Regions from separate parts of the Streptomyces sp. NPDC001443 genome, predicted to be linked through region 2. Evidence: riboswitches for the same ligand, from Rfam matches in the RefSeq annotation. Region 2 holds a riboswitch; the other holds the start of a gene.
The links. A riboswitch is a leader RNA that binds a small molecule or an ion and turns the genes downstream of it on or off. The one in region 2 is predicted to bind cobalamin.

Region 1 (7,080 bases), on a different contig from region 2:
GTCGAAGAAGATGGCGCCGCCGGCCTGCAGGTCCGCGAGCCGGCGCGCCACGGTGACCGGGGACCAGCCGGTCGCCTGAGCCAGCTCCGCATTGGTGGCCCGCCCGTCCTTCTGTAAGGCGACCAGCAAGTCCGCGTCGCCTGAGCCGAGTTGGCGCGGCACGGGCACGTGGGAGGTGTGGGCCGACTCGTGCTCGCGCAGGAGTCGCTGTTGCGCGTCGTCGAGCGTGTCGGCGCTGCGGCGCCAGTTCGTCGAACCGCCGAGGTAAGTGTGCAGGATGCAGTGCGCGGACACCGCGGTGATGTCGGCCGTGCGCGGAATGTCTCGCAGCAGCAGGGAGTTGCCGTTGCCCGCCCCGGCGTCGGTCGGCGTGTGGATGATCGCGACGATCTCGGTGCCGCCGGCGGTGAGTTTCACCCACGAGGTGTCCTGTCGGCGCATCAGCGCATAGGCCAGGTCCTGAGCGGAACTCGCCGCCGCGGTGAGCCGCACGAGCCACTGCGTCTGACCCGCCTGATGAGGGTCCGGCAGTCCCACGACCCGTAAGGAAGCCTCGGTGCGCAGGCGGCGGTAGCGACGGGCGACGGTCTGCGGCGAGACATCGAGGGCGGCGGCGATCTGGCTGAAGGGTGCGCGGCCGTCGATGTGCAGCGCGTGGATCAGGGCACGGTCCAGGTCGTCCAGCATGCACACATCCTTCAGTGGGGCCCGCTCCGTGGAATAAAGTTGAAGACAGCGCAGGGCACGCTACCATCGCAGCCGCAAGCCCCACAGAATTCCATCAGTTCAACCGCTCGGATCGAGATGACCGGGCACACCGGGAGTATGTACAGCGAACACGCAGGGCGCTTTGAAGTCTGTGTCACGCCCCCACCCGGCAGAAAATGGGCAGCAATTTTGACGACGTCTCGCGGTGGCTCTCCGCCCGTGACGACCTCGAGGAGTGGCTCGGCGGCCACGCCTGGCGGGCCCGGGTGTACGCGGGCGGCGACCCACGCATCGGCCACGGGCGCACGGTGGCCCCGCTCCCGGCTTGTCGGCTGGCGGCGGCGGAACTTGCCGGTGGAGAACTCCGAGGGAACCACCGGAAGGTCTGCGGCGGCTAATTCGGAATTAAATATTCCATCGCCGGTTGCACTATTTCCCGCCATCGCGGAAGTTCGGCCGAGACGTGCAGTGATGATTCGATATGGACGCCCGGACACCGCCGGGTGTGATCGCCCGCAGAGTATTTCCCTGCGATTCATACCCCTGTTGGTAAGGGGCGGCTCGGTGACGCATTTCAGCCTCATCTCATCCTGCTTATCGAAAGTCGCTGTTCTGCGGCCCGGAACGTGAGATCCACCGGCAACCACGGGGCTCTCCTCTCCAGCGCAACCGGGAAGTCCTGCCCGGTCACCCGCCTCACGGATAACAGAGGATTCGCATGTCTGACGGCACCTCACGCCCGCACGATCCCAAGGAACCGCGTGCCCGCGGCGGCGGCCACTGCGTGGTGCTCGGGGCCGGCATCGCAGGCCTCTTCGCCGCCCGAGTGCTGGCCGGCACGTCCGACCGGGTCACGGTGGTCGACCGGGACGCGCTCCCAGAGACGGACGAGAACCGGCGCGGGGTGCCGCAGGGCCGACACGCCCACGCGATCCTGCCCGCCGGCACCAGGGGGCTGCGGGAGATGTTTCCCGGCCTGATCGAGGAGTCAGAGGCGGACGGGGCAGACTTCCTCACCGCCCGCGCGGTCCCGGGTATCTGACCGGAGGGGTGCCGGGCGGGTCGAGTGCATGAGCGCGGTCCGCGGACACCCACGTGAGGCCGGACTCGCCGGTCCGGACCGGATCCTCATCCGCCGACGCGGCCCGGGCTCGTCCGGTACGTCCTGAACACCAGCACCCTCGCCCCCTGCCCCGTGACCGATCGCACGATCCGACCGCACGACGGACTTGATAGCCTCAGCAGGCCAGTCGAGCCACACCCGAGGCCAGGGAATCCGGTGCGAATCCGGAACTGACGCGCAGCGGTGAGGGGGACGGGCGGGGCACGACGCCACTGGGAGACCGGGAAGGCGCCCCGACCGGACGAACCCGAGTCCGAAGACCTGCTGGCACCTTCGCGCCCCGGCGCGGAGGGACGTCCGTAGGCCAGGCTCCGCGTACGAGCCCCGACCCCAGAGGCATGCCCGTGCTCCGTACCCCCGCCCTTCTCCGCGCTCCGGCGCTTCTCCTCGCGTCAGCCCTGCTGCTCACCGGCTGCGGTACCTCCGGCGATGACGCGAAGGCCGTGGAGACCTCCGCCGCCGGCTACCCGGTGACCCTCGGCAACTGCGGCCACCAGGTCACCCTGAAGTCGGCGCCGAAGCGGGCCGTCTCCCTCAACCAGGGCACCACCGAGATCCTGCTCTCCCTCGGCCTCGCCGACCGCATGGCCGGTACGGCGACCTGGACCGACCCGGTCATGAAGGGGTTGGAGAAGGCCGACGCGTCCGTGCCGCGCCTCGCCGACGACAACCCCTCCTTCGAGAAGGTCCTGGACGCCCAACCCGACTTCGTGACCGCCTCGTTCGTCTCCACCCTGGGCAAGGGCGGGGTCGCCACCCGCGAGCAGTTCGAGAAGCTGGGCGTGCCCACGTACGTCTCGCCGTCCGACTGCTCGGCGGGCAAGGACAACGACAGCGGCGGTGACGGATCGCGCAGCGAACCGCTCACCCTCGACGCCGTATACGGAGAAATCCGCGACCTGGCCCGCGCGTTCGGCGTCCAGGAGCGCGGCGAGAAGCTCGTCGCCGCGCTCAGGCAGCGGGTGAGCACGGCCACCGCCAAACTGCACGCCTCGGACGTCTCCCTCATGTACTGGTTCGCCAACTCCCAGTCGCCCTACCTCGCGGGCTGCTGCGGCGCGCCCGGCGCCATCACCCGCGCGGTCGGCGCGAAGAACGCGTTCGCCGACACCCACGACGAATGGCCCCAGATCAACTGGGAGACGGTCGCCGACCGCGACCCCGACGTCATCGTGATCGGCGATCTGACCCGCAAGCAGCAGACCGCCGAGACCGCCGCGGCCAAGATCCGCTTCCTGGAGTCCAACCCCGCCACCCGCAATCTGACCGCCGTGAAGAAGCGGCGGTACGTGCTGCTGAGCGGGCAGGCGATGAACCCGTCCATCCGCACGATCGAGGGGATCGAGCAGGTCACAGCCGGTCTGCGTGACTTCGGGTTCGCCAAGTGAGCTTCCGTTCCCTGCTGTTGGCGGGCGGGGGAGTGGTCGCGCTGCTCGTGTCGATCGCCGTGTCCGTGACGATCGGACCCGCCGACATCTCCACCGGCGACGTCTGGGCGTCCGTGGCGGCCCATCTCGGCCTGGGCGAGGGCACGTTGGCGCCGCTGCGTGACGGCATCGTATGGAACCTGCGGATGCCCCGCACCCTGTCGGCCGCCGTGTGCGGGGCCGGACTCGCCGTGTGCGGCGCGGTCATGCAGTCGCTGCTGCGCAACCCGCTCGCCGACCCCTTCGTGCTCGGGGTCTCCTCCGGGGCGTCCACCGGAGCGGTCGCCGTGGTCGTGCTCGGCGTGGGCGGGGGAGCGGTGTCCCTGTCGGCCGGCGCCTTCCTCGGGGCGCTGCTCTCCTTCGCCCTGGTGCTCCTGCTCAGCCACACCCTCGGCCCCGGCACCGACCGGGTCGTCCTGTCAGGGGTCGCGGCCATGCAGCTGTTCTCCGCGCTGACCTCCTTCATCGTCCTGACCTCGGCGGACGCGGAGACCACCCGGGGCGTGCTGTTCTGGCTGCTGGGCTCGCTGACAGGCGCCGACTGGGGACAGGTACTGCTCTGCACCGCCGTCCTGGCAGTGGTCCTCGTGGTCTGCCTCGGGTACGCCCGTACGCTCGACGCGTTCGCCTTCGGCGACGAGGCCGCCGCCGGACTCGGGGTCCGCGTCGCACGCACCCGCCTGGTCCTGCTCTGCGCGACCGCGCTGCTCACCGCCGCCCTGGTCAGCTGTGCCGGCGCGATCGGCTTCGTCGGCCTGGTCCTGCCGCACGCCACCCGCGCCCTCACCGGCTCAGGGCACGCCCGTCTGCTGCCCGTCACCGCGCTGAGCGGGGCCGTCTTCCTGGTGTGGGCGGACACCCTCGCCCGTACCGTCCTCGACCCCCAGGAGGTCCCGGTGGGCGTGGTGACGTCCCTGATCGGCGTACCGGCCTTCGTCGCGGTCCTCTACCGCGGACGGAGCAGGACATGACCAGCCTGCACGCGGACCGCGTCGTACGACGCACCGGCGACAAGGTCGTCGTCGACGGCGTCACCCTCACCCTGCGCCCCGGCGAGACCGTCGGCCTCCTCGGCCCCAACGGCTCGGGCAAGTCGACACTGTTGAGACTGCTGGCCGGGGTCCTCACCCCCACCGGCGGAGCCGTGACCCTGGACGGCCGTCCGCTCGCCGAGGTCGGCCGCCGCGCCACCGCCCGCCGGATCGCCACTGTCGAACAGCACGCCGACACCCGGACCGAGCTCTCCGTCCGCGAGGTCGTCGCGCTGGGCCGTGTCCCGCACCGACGCGCCTGGACACCCCCGACCACGGCCGACCGCGCAGCCGTCACCGAGGCCCTGCGGCACACCGGACTGACCGATCGGGCCGACCAGTCCTGGCACACCCTCTCCGGCGGTGAACGCCAGCGCACCCAGATCGCCCGCGCGCTCGCCCAGGAACCCCGAGAACTCCTGCTCGACGAACCCACCAACCACCTCGACATCCAGCACCAGCTCGACCTGCTGGAACTCGTCGCGAGCCTGCCGGTCACCACCGTGATCGCCCTGCACGACCTCAACCTCGCCGCGATGTACTGCGACCGCCTGCTCGTCCTGCGCGACGGCCGCGCGGTCACGCAGGGCACCCCGGCCGAGGTCCTGACGCCCGACCTCGTCGAGCGGGTCTACGGCGTCCGCGCCGAGGTCACCCACGACCCCGGCCACCCCGTGATCCGCTTCCTGCGCCCGGTCACCCCGGACGGATCCCGCCCGAAGAGGAGTGTGAACAGCGATGCCTCGACCGCGCCATGAAGCAGTCGGCCCGAAGCCCACCTCCGCCGAACCGGCACCGTGCCGCGTCGTCGTCTGCCGGGACTGCTGCTGCGGAAGCCCGAAAATCACCGGCGTGGACCACGACCGCCAACTCGCGCGCCTGACCGAGGAGGTACCCGTACGCGTCTCGGACTGCCTCGGCGTGTGCGAACACGCCAACGTGCTCGTCGTCCAGCCCTCCGCCGCCGCACGTGCCGCAGGAGCCCGCCCGGTCTGGCTCGGCCTCGTCAACGACCCCGACGCCACCGAGGACATCGCCGCGTGGATACAGGCCGGCGGCCCCGGCATCGCCCCCTGCCCCGACATTCTCGACCTCTACGTCTTCACCCCGCCCCGCAGGGCGGCAACCTCCTGACGACCCTCGTCCCGATCGTTGTCGGCCCGCGTCGGCGGTCTGCTCGGCGAAGAGCCCTTGTGCAGGCGCACCACGTGCACCACAGGGCGCCCGGCGGCGCGGAAGGCGGACACGGTCCGCCGCAGCGCGGGCGGGATCTCCGTGGTCCCCGGCACCCCGTACGGGGCTTCCGAGAGGAAGCCGCGCCGCACGTCGATCGCAATGAGCGCGGGGGTCGCGAAGTGCGGTGCGGTGTAGGACTCTTGGGGCCCTGCTCGTGGTGACGTCATGATGCGACCCTGTGCGGCCGACCGCGGCGCGACCGGTGACAAATCGTGCTGAGGTCGGGGGACTTGGACTTGAAGGCACGCTCAATGGCCTTACGGGCGGAGGGAGCTCCACTTCGTCGCCCCGGGCGCTCTGCCGCCCGGCACCGTAGGGCCGTTGTCAGAGGCGGCGGCTACGTTGCAGATCAGTACGTAGGCGAGCGGCAGCGGGGAGCGGCAATGGTGGTCGAGATGGGGTACGCGCAAGGGTGGGACACCGAGGCGCGCTTGCCCTGGCGGCCGATATCAGCGGGGGAGGCCCGAGAGCGCGATGCCGCCGGGCTTCCGTATGTCGTGGTGTACCGGGCGGCGGGCCGGGAGGCTCCACTGGAGGTACGGCTCGTTTCCTGGCAGGACCGCTATGTCGGGCTGTGGGTCTACGACGCCCAGGGCCGTCGTACCTACTGCGTGGACATGCGGCTGCTGGACGACCCGGCGCGGCTGCTGTGCCGGCACGTCGTCCGCTGGAGCTACACCGACCCGACGATGGCGGAATTCGACGAGGAGTGTCCGCGTGTCACCGTGGAACTCTTCCCGGACGGGCGAGGCCGACGGACGGAGGAGCCCCGGGGCGAGCGCGGGGGTTCGCACGTCACCCTGCCCAGGGTCCGCGACCACGAGCGCTGGACGGACCGGCCCGACTTCGGCGATTGGCCGCTGTTCTCGGCCCGGGTCCACGGACTCACCCGGCCGCCGGTCTTCGAGACCACCGAGGCCACCGGCGACAGCAGCGGGCTCAGGCCGGTCACCTGCTGGCGTCCGCCCCGCCCCGCGCAGCCCGGGCCGATCACCGAGCTGTTCCGGCCCGGTGCGCGTGTGACCGACGGCTACCACCCCGAGATGACGGTCGTGGAACCGCGCCGGATCGGAGTGCTGCGCGTGCCCAGCGGACTGCTGGCCGTCTCCGGCCCGGACATCGACGACGGCGACGGGCCGCACCTCACGGTCCCCGTCCCGCCAGGGGAGTACGTACTGGAGGAGGCACAGGCCCGCCACACCTACCACTGCGAGTGGGAGGGGAGCCAGGTTTCGCGCACGGACACCACGGCCGTCCGTGTGCTGGTGAGCGACATCCCCGCCGCGACCTGGGAGATGGCCCTCCGCCCCGACGACGACCCCCGCCTGCTCCTGGAGGACGGGATCTCCGGCTTCGACACCGACGGCGCCACGGGCTGCTTCGCCGATGCCGGGGCCTGGGAGCCGCTTATTGCGCTCTTCGAGAAGGGGCTGATCCAAGGAGACCTGAACCTGGACCCCGACTTGTACGAGGACATCAACGACTCCATGTACATGCTGCGCACCAGGGACCGGGCCTCCGGCGGCGAGCTGGTGGCCTTCGCGACGACGGGGGA
Region 2 (7,080 bases):
ATCGGGTTCTCGCCGAAGCCGCGCGGCGGCTGGATCATCACGACGACGTTCCCGAACCGGAGGGAGGCGAGGACGATGTCGTCGCCGTCGACGTACAGCGAGCCCGGCGGCTCGCCCCAGGCCTCCAGCATCCCGTCCCTGAGCGCGGGGTCGAGCCGGTCGAACCAGGCCCGGTAGTCGGCCAGCGGCACCCGGGCGGGTGCCGCGGCCAACTGCTCCTCGGTCAGCCACTCGACGTCGTGGCCGCCGGCCGCGATCAGCCGGTGGATCAGCTCGTCGCCGTTGTCGGGGTGCCCCTCGACCGTGTATCCCGCGTCCCTGAGCGCGTCCAGGACCCGGACGGCCGAGGCGGGCGTGTCCAGCCCGACCGCGTTGCCGACCCGCGAGTGCTTGGTGGGGTAGGCGGTGAAGACCAGCGCGAGCTTCTTCTGCGCGTTCGGCTTGTACTTCAGCCGGGCGTGCCGTACGGCGATCCCGGCCACCCGCGCGGCCCGCTCGGGGTCGGCGACGTAGACGGGCACGTCGTCCGGGCCCTGCTCCTTGAAGGAGAACGGCACGGTGATCAGGCGACCGTCGAACTCCGGGATGGCGACCTGCATGGCCGCGTCCATGGGGGAGAGGGCGGCGTCGGACCCGCTCCAGGCGGCGCGCGAGGAGGTCAGACACAGGCCCTGGAGGACGGGTACGTCGAGGGCGGCGAGGGCCCCGATGTCCCACGCCTCCTCGTCCCCGCCCGCGGACGCCCGCGAGGCGTGGGTGCCGCCCGCCGCGAGTACGGTGGCGACGATCGCGTCGGTCCGGCCGAGGATCCCGTACAGCCCGGGGTCGGCGTCGCGCAGCGAACCGCAGTACACGGCGAGCGCGTTGGCGCCGCGTGCCTCGATCGCGTCGCACAGGGTGTCCACGAAGGCGGTGTTGCCGCTGAGTTCGTGGGCGCGGTAGAAGAGCACGCCGACCGTGGGCCGGCCCTCGACGAAGGCACGTTCGCCGTGGACGCCGTACTCGGGCATCTTCCGCGGTCCGTCGAAGCCCTCCCCGGTCAGCAGCACGGTGTCGGACAGGAACCGGGCCAGCTCGGTGAGGTTCGCGGGGCCGCCCTCGACGAGGTAGCGCAGGGCCTCCGCGACCACACCGGCAGGCACCGACGACTCGGCCATCAGCTCGGCGTCCGGCACGGACTCCCCGCCCAGCAGCACGGTCGGGATCCCGGACGCCTTCAGCACGGCCAGCCCGTCCTCCCAGGCCCGCTTCCCGCCCAGCAGTCGTACGACGGCGATGTCCGCGCCCCGGATCAGTGCGGGCAGCTCCTCGGCGACGTCGACCCGGGTCGGGTTGCCGATCCGGTAGGGGGCGTCGCAGGCGCGGGCCGCCAGCAGATCGGTGTCGGCGGTCGACAACAACAACACTGTGCTCATGCGGGCGCTCCCGGGGGGATGAAGGGCAGTCCTTGCGGCGCGCCGGACTCGATGAGCCGCCACAGCGCGTCCGTGTCCGCGTGCTGTTCGATCAGGTCGCCGAGCAGGTCGAGCTGCTCCTCGCGCAGCGCGGCGAACGAGGTGTCGGGGGCCGGTACGAACCGGCGGCCCGCGGCGGCCGCCACCTCGCGCAGGAACGCCCGCCGGAATCCGTCCGACTCCAGCGAGCCGTGCCAGTGGGTGCCCCAGACGGCGCCGACCCGGCAGCCGTCGAGGGGGTGCCCCCCGCCGTCGGAGAAGAACGGCTCGCCGCCGGTGACGTCGGCGACCCCGTGATGGATCTCGTACCCCTCGACGGGCTCGCCGAGGGCCTGGCCGACGGGCCGGGTGAGCGTCTTCTCGCGGGCGAAGCGCACCCGTACGGGCAGCAGGCCGAGCCCGTCGACGTGCCCCGCGCGGCTCTCGACCTCGTCCTCGATGTGCTCGCCGAGGAGCTGGAAGCCGCCGCAGACGCCGAGCACCGGCCGGCCCTCGGCGGCCCGGCGCGCGACGGCGTCCGCGAGGCCGCGCTGCCGCAGCCACTCCAGGGCCTTCACCGTCCCGCGGGTTCCGGGGATCACCACGAGGTCGGCGTCGGCGAGCTCCTCGGGCCGGTCCACGAACCGCACGACGACGCCCGGCTCGGCGGCGAGCGCGTCCACATCCGTGAAGTTGGACATGAGCGGGACCGCGCAGACGGCGACCCGCAGGACGTCCTCGCCGACGGGGGCGGCGACGGCCGACTCCCGGACGGCACCGCGCAGGGAGACGCGCAGTCCGTCCTCCTCGTCGATGCCGAGGCCGTGCCGGAAGGGCAGTACGCCGTACGTCCGCCGCCCGGTGAGGCCGTGCAGCATGTCGAGTCCGGGTTCGAGCAGGGAGACGTCGCCCCGGAACTTGTTGACGAGGAACCCGGCGACCAGTTCCTGGTCCTCGGGCGAGAGCAGGGCGACCGTGCCGAAGAAGGAGGCGAAGACACCGCCGCGGTCGATGTCGCCGACGACGAGGACGGGCAGCCGCGCGTTGCGGGCGACGCCCATGTTCACGATGTCGGTCCGGCGCAGGTTGATCTCGGCCGGACTGCCGGCCCCTTCGCAGATCACCGCGTCGTACGTGCCCCGCAGCTCGGCGAGGCAGTCGAGGACGGTGCCCAGCAGCGCTTCCTGCCGCCCGCCGCGCAGCCGGTTCCCGGGGGACGAGCCGGAGGAGCCTTCGGACCCCCCGAAGAACCCGCGCGCGCTCATCTCGCCCACCGGCCTGCCCATGAGGACGACCTGGCTGCTGCGGTCGCTGCCGGGCTTGAGCAGCACGGGGTTCATCAGCGCGGTCGGCTCGATCCGGCAGGCCTGGGCCTGCATGGCCTGGGCCCGTCCGATCTCCGCGCCCTCGCGGGTCACGAACGAGTTGAGGGACATGTTCTGCGCCTTGAAGGGCGCGACCTTGACGCCCTGGCGCACCAGCCACCGGCAGATCCCCGCGGTGACGACGCTCTTGCCGGCGTCGGAGGTGGTGCCGGCGACCAGGAGACCACCGTTCATGAGTCACGTTCCTTCACGAGGAGCCGCGCGGCGGCGCAGACGCCGAGCGCGAGCCAGCCGACGCGCCGGGACAGCCGTACCGCCCGGTCGATGTCCGAGACACGGACGGCCCGTCCGTGGGCGCCGTTGAGCACGGGCCGGTGCTCGACCCGCCCGGCGTAGGAGAGGGTCCCGCCGAGCCGTACGCCGAGGGACCCGGCGAACGAGGCCTCCACGGGACCGGCGTTGGGACTGGGGTGCCTGGCGGCGTCGGCGCGCCAGGCCCGTACGGCCCCGCGCGGATCGTCGCCGGCCAGGGTCGCGAGGGCGGCCGTGAGGCGGGCCCCCGGCCAGCCGGCGGCGTCGTCGAGCCGGGCCGAGGCCCATCCGTAGCGGCGGTGGCGGGGCGACTTGTGGCCGACCATGGCGTCGAGGGTGTTCACGGCGCGGAAGCCGAGCAGCCCCGGCACCCCGCCGACGGCTCCCCACACCAGCGCGCCGACGACGGCGTCGGAGGTGTTCTCGGCGACCGACTCGACGACCGCTTGGGCTACGCCGTCCGCGTCGAGGGCCTGGGGGTCCCGGCCGCACAGATGCGGCAGCCGGGCGCGGGCGCCCGCGACGTCCCCGGCCTCCAGGGCGCGCCCGATGGCGCGGGCCTCCCGGGCGAGCGAGGTGCCCCCGACGACGGCCCAGGTGGCGGCGGCGGTGAGGGCCACGGAGGCGGCGCCGGAGGTACGTACGGCGCGGGCGGCCACGACCCCGAGCGCCACGGCGCCGCCGGCGCACACCACGGTGTGCAGCGCGCCCTGTCCTCGATGGTCCCGCCACAACGCCTGTTCCACGGCCGCGGCCGCGCGCCCGAACAGCGCGACCGGGTGTCCGCGGCGTGGATCGCCGAGGAACAGGTCGCCCAGGAGGCCCGCGGTGGCGCCGTACGCGAAGACGCGATCGGCACGCACCGGCTCAGCCGATCGTGGCGGTACCGGGCAGTGACCTGGTGCTGAGACTCAATCGGCAGCCGAGCATGGCGACATGTCCTCACTCAGGGTGTCCACGCCCTGGTTCGACGAGACCGACGGCGAGAGTTCCTGGCTCCCGGGGATTGCTACCCCGGTCACAGTGGCGGGACCGCGCCGGATTCGCACCGGCTTCCTCATGTGTCGTCGTAGATGGCTCCGGAAGTCCACCACGGGCCCTGAAGGGCCGTCAACCTGCTCTTGACCTGGGACGGAGGAGTGTGTGAAGCCCCACACACGGCGGGCGGCGGGATGGGCGGGTGACGAGTGGGAAGCGCGGGCGACGGGATGGGCGGGCAACGGCGAGGGCGGGAAGAACCCGTGGGTTCTTCCCGCCCTTGGTGAACGGTGTGCCGGATGGCGGCGGTTCAGGCGACGATCAGCCAGATCCCGTAGCCCACCGCGGCCGCGCAGGCCGCGAAGCACGCGTACGCGCCCGTCACCGCGAGCGCGGCGCCGCCGCCCTGCGCGGAGGCCCGCTCCTGGCGGGAGAGACCCATGATGCCGAGGGTGAACAGGGCCACGAGGCCCACGGTGGCCACGAGGCTGACGCCGAACACGGAGCCCAGGGCTGCCCAGTCGATGTTCATACCGATGCTTCCTTACTTAACCGGGTGCGCGGGGCTCAGGCGGCGGTCGGCGGGACCGACGCCGTCGCCGGGTCGACGGTGACCATCGGGGCGGCGGCCGGGGAGGGGATGGTGGCCGTGAGGTTCTCGGTCACCGTGCCCGTGGGGGGCGGGGCCACCATGGCGATCGCCTGGGTCACCACGCCGGCCGGCTCCTCGGAGGCGGTGACGCTGTTGTGGTCGACGGTCTCGCGCCGGGAGACCTTCCAGATCGCGGCGCTGGCGGCGATCAGGAAGACGGCGACGGCCGCGGTGCCCCAGTCGCCCAGGTTCGTCACGGACTCGGCGAGCGCGCCGACCAGGCCGGCGGCCGGCAGGGTCAGGCCCCAGGCGACGAACATGCGGGTCGCGGTGGACCAGCGAACGACTCCGCCCTTGCGGCCGAGGCCCGCGCCCATCACGGAGCCGGAGACGGCGTGCGTGGTGGAGAGGGAGAAGCCGAGGTGGGAGGAGGCCAGGATGACCGTCGCGGCGCTGGTCTGGGCGGCGAAGCCCTGCTGCGGCTGGAGGTCGGTCAGGCCCTTGCCCATCGTGTGGATGATGCGCCAGCCGCCCAGGGAGGTGCCGAGCGCGATGGCGAGACCGGCGGAGAGGATGACCCAGACCGGCGGGTTGGAGCCGGGCGCGATGGCGCCGCCGGCGACCAGGGCGAGGGTGATGATGCCCATCGTCTTCTGGGCGTCGTTGGTGCCGTGGGCCAGGGAGACCAGGCCGGCCGAGGCGATCTGGCCGGTGCGGTAGCCCTTCGCGGCGGCCTTGCTGTCGGCCTTCTTGCCCAGGGTGTAGGAGAAGCGGGTGGCCAGCATCGAGGCGACGCCCGCCACGATCGGGGCCGCGACGGCGGGGATGAGGACCTTGGTGACCAGCACGTCGCCGTGGACGGCGCCCACGCCGGCCGAGGCGACGGTGGCGCCGATCAGACCGCCCATGAGGGCGTGCGAGGAGCTGGACGGCAGGCCCACCAGCCAGGTCAGCAGATTCCAGAGGATCGCGCCGACCAGGGCGGCGAAGATGACCTCGGGTCGGATGCCGGTCTCGTCGACGAGACCCTTGGAGATCGTGTTGGCGACCTCCACGGAGAGGAAGGCGCCCACGAGGTTGAGGACGGCCGACATGGCCACCGCAACCTTGGGCTTGAGCGCACCGGTCGAGATGGTCGTGGCCATCGCGTTGGCGGTGTCGTGAAAACCGTTCGTGAAATCGAACGCGAGTGCAGTTACCACCACAATCGCGAGGATCAGCGAGAAGTTTTCCATTTACCCAGGCAATCGTTCGAAGTCGTTGGTGCGATGAACGTAAGTAACCTGGGTGAACGGAAGGTGAACTGGGACGGGCTTTGTGGTGTCACCAACAGGAGAATGATCCTCCGCTTGGTGCTACTGATACGTACCCCGCATGACCGGTCACCCCAGGTGAGCGGCCTGGAGCCGCGATCCCGCCGGACCGCTTGCCGGGATTCCGCCTCTCGGCGGGTCGTCACCGCCGTCGTATGCCGACGGGCCCGAAACGGCTACGCTGCGTGACCGGCGGCCGGCCGGTGGCGCGCCTGGCAGGATCGCGGCATGAGTGAGCGACGACACGGCGGGCGGGGCGAGCGAGGCGCCCGGGACATCAAAGGCATACGGAGCGAACCGGGCGGCCGGGGTGTGGGCGAGGACGAGGCGCGTGCCTGGGACGCGCTGGTCGGGACGGCCCGCCGGACCGTCTCCGACGGACTGGTCGTCGGCACCTCGGGCAACGTCTCCGTCCGGGTCGGGGACACCGTGCTGGTCACGCCGTCCGGCGTGCCCTACGACCGGCTGACACCGGACGACATCACCGGGGTCGACCTGGCGGGCCGGCGGGTGCTCGGCAGCCTCGTCCCGACCAGCGAACTGCCCATGCACCTCGCCGTCTACCGCGCCTGCGACGCCCGGGCCGTGGTGCACACCCACGCCGTGCACGCCACGGCCGTCTCCACGCTCGTCCCCGAACTCCCGACGATCCACTACATGGCCGCGGCCCTCGGCGGACCCGTCCGGGTCGCCCCCTACGCGCCCTACGGCTCCGAGCGGCTGGCCGAGAACGTGCGCCTGGCCCTGGTCGACCGCACCGGCTGTCTCCTCCAGAACCACGGCACCCTCACCCACGGCGCCACCCTCGACCAGGCCTACGACCGCACGGCACAGCTGGAGTGGATGTGCCGGCTGTGGCTGACCGCGTCCTCGGTGCCGGGGCTGACGCCGCACCTGCTGACGGCCGAGCAGGTGGCGGAGGCGGGGGAGCGGCTGCGGGGGTACGGGCAGCGGGCTTGACGGCGGCAGCGGGCCTGACGGTGACGGTGGGGCGGGCGGCGCCGTCGGCCCGCGCTGCCCTCATGGCGCGCACGGCGTACGCATGGCGCGCACGGCGTACGCATGGCGCGCACGGCGTACGCATGGCGCGCACGGCGTACGCATGGCGCGCACGGCGCGCACGGCGT

Region 1: it holds a riboswitch for cobalamin, as region 2 does, so the genes downstream of both, ACWC24_RS22195 (ABC transporter substrate-binding protein) here and ACWC24_RS28115 (cobalamin biosynthesis protein) in region 2, are expected to answer to the same signal.

Annotation. Positions count from the first base shown of each region.
Region 1 is NZ_JBSFIA010000021.1:73,708-80,787, forward strand. Features, by position in the region: gene ACWC24_RS22180 (Lrp/AsnC family transcriptional regulator) at 1-687, opposite strand, end outside; gene ACWC24_RS22185 (hypothetical protein) at 885-1,106, shown strand; gene ACWC24_RS22190 (hypothetical protein) at 1,427-1,750, shown strand; cobalamin riboswitch at 1,939-2,114, shown strand; gene ACWC24_RS22195 (ABC transporter substrate-binding protein) at 2,170-3,219, shown strand; gene ACWC24_RS22200 (FecCD family ABC transporter permease) at 3,216-4,229, shown strand; gene ACWC24_RS22205 (ABC transporter ATP-binding protein) at 4,226-5,047, shown strand; gene ACWC24_RS22210 ((2Fe-2S) ferredoxin domain-containing protein) at 5,028-5,423, shown strand; gene ACWC24_RS22215 (isochorismatase family protein) at 5,384-5,692, opposite strand; gene ACWC24_RS22220 (DUF4241 domain-containing protein) at 5,909-7,080, shown strand, end outside.
Region 2 is NZ_JBSFIA010000031.1:19,121-26,200, reverse strand. Features, by position in the region: gene cobN (cobaltochelatase subunit CobN) at 1-1,415, opposite strand, end outside; gene ACWC24_RS28120 (cobyric acid synthase) at 1,412-2,992, opposite strand; gene ACWC24_RS28115 (cobalamin biosynthesis protein) at 2,989-3,933, opposite strand; cobalamin riboswitch at 4,035-4,180, opposite strand; gene ACWC24_RS28110 (hypothetical protein) at 4,359-4,580, opposite strand; gene ACWC24_RS28105 (anion permease) at 4,616-5,875, opposite strand; gene ACWC24_RS28100 (class II aldolase/adducin family protein) at 6,182-6,913, shown strand.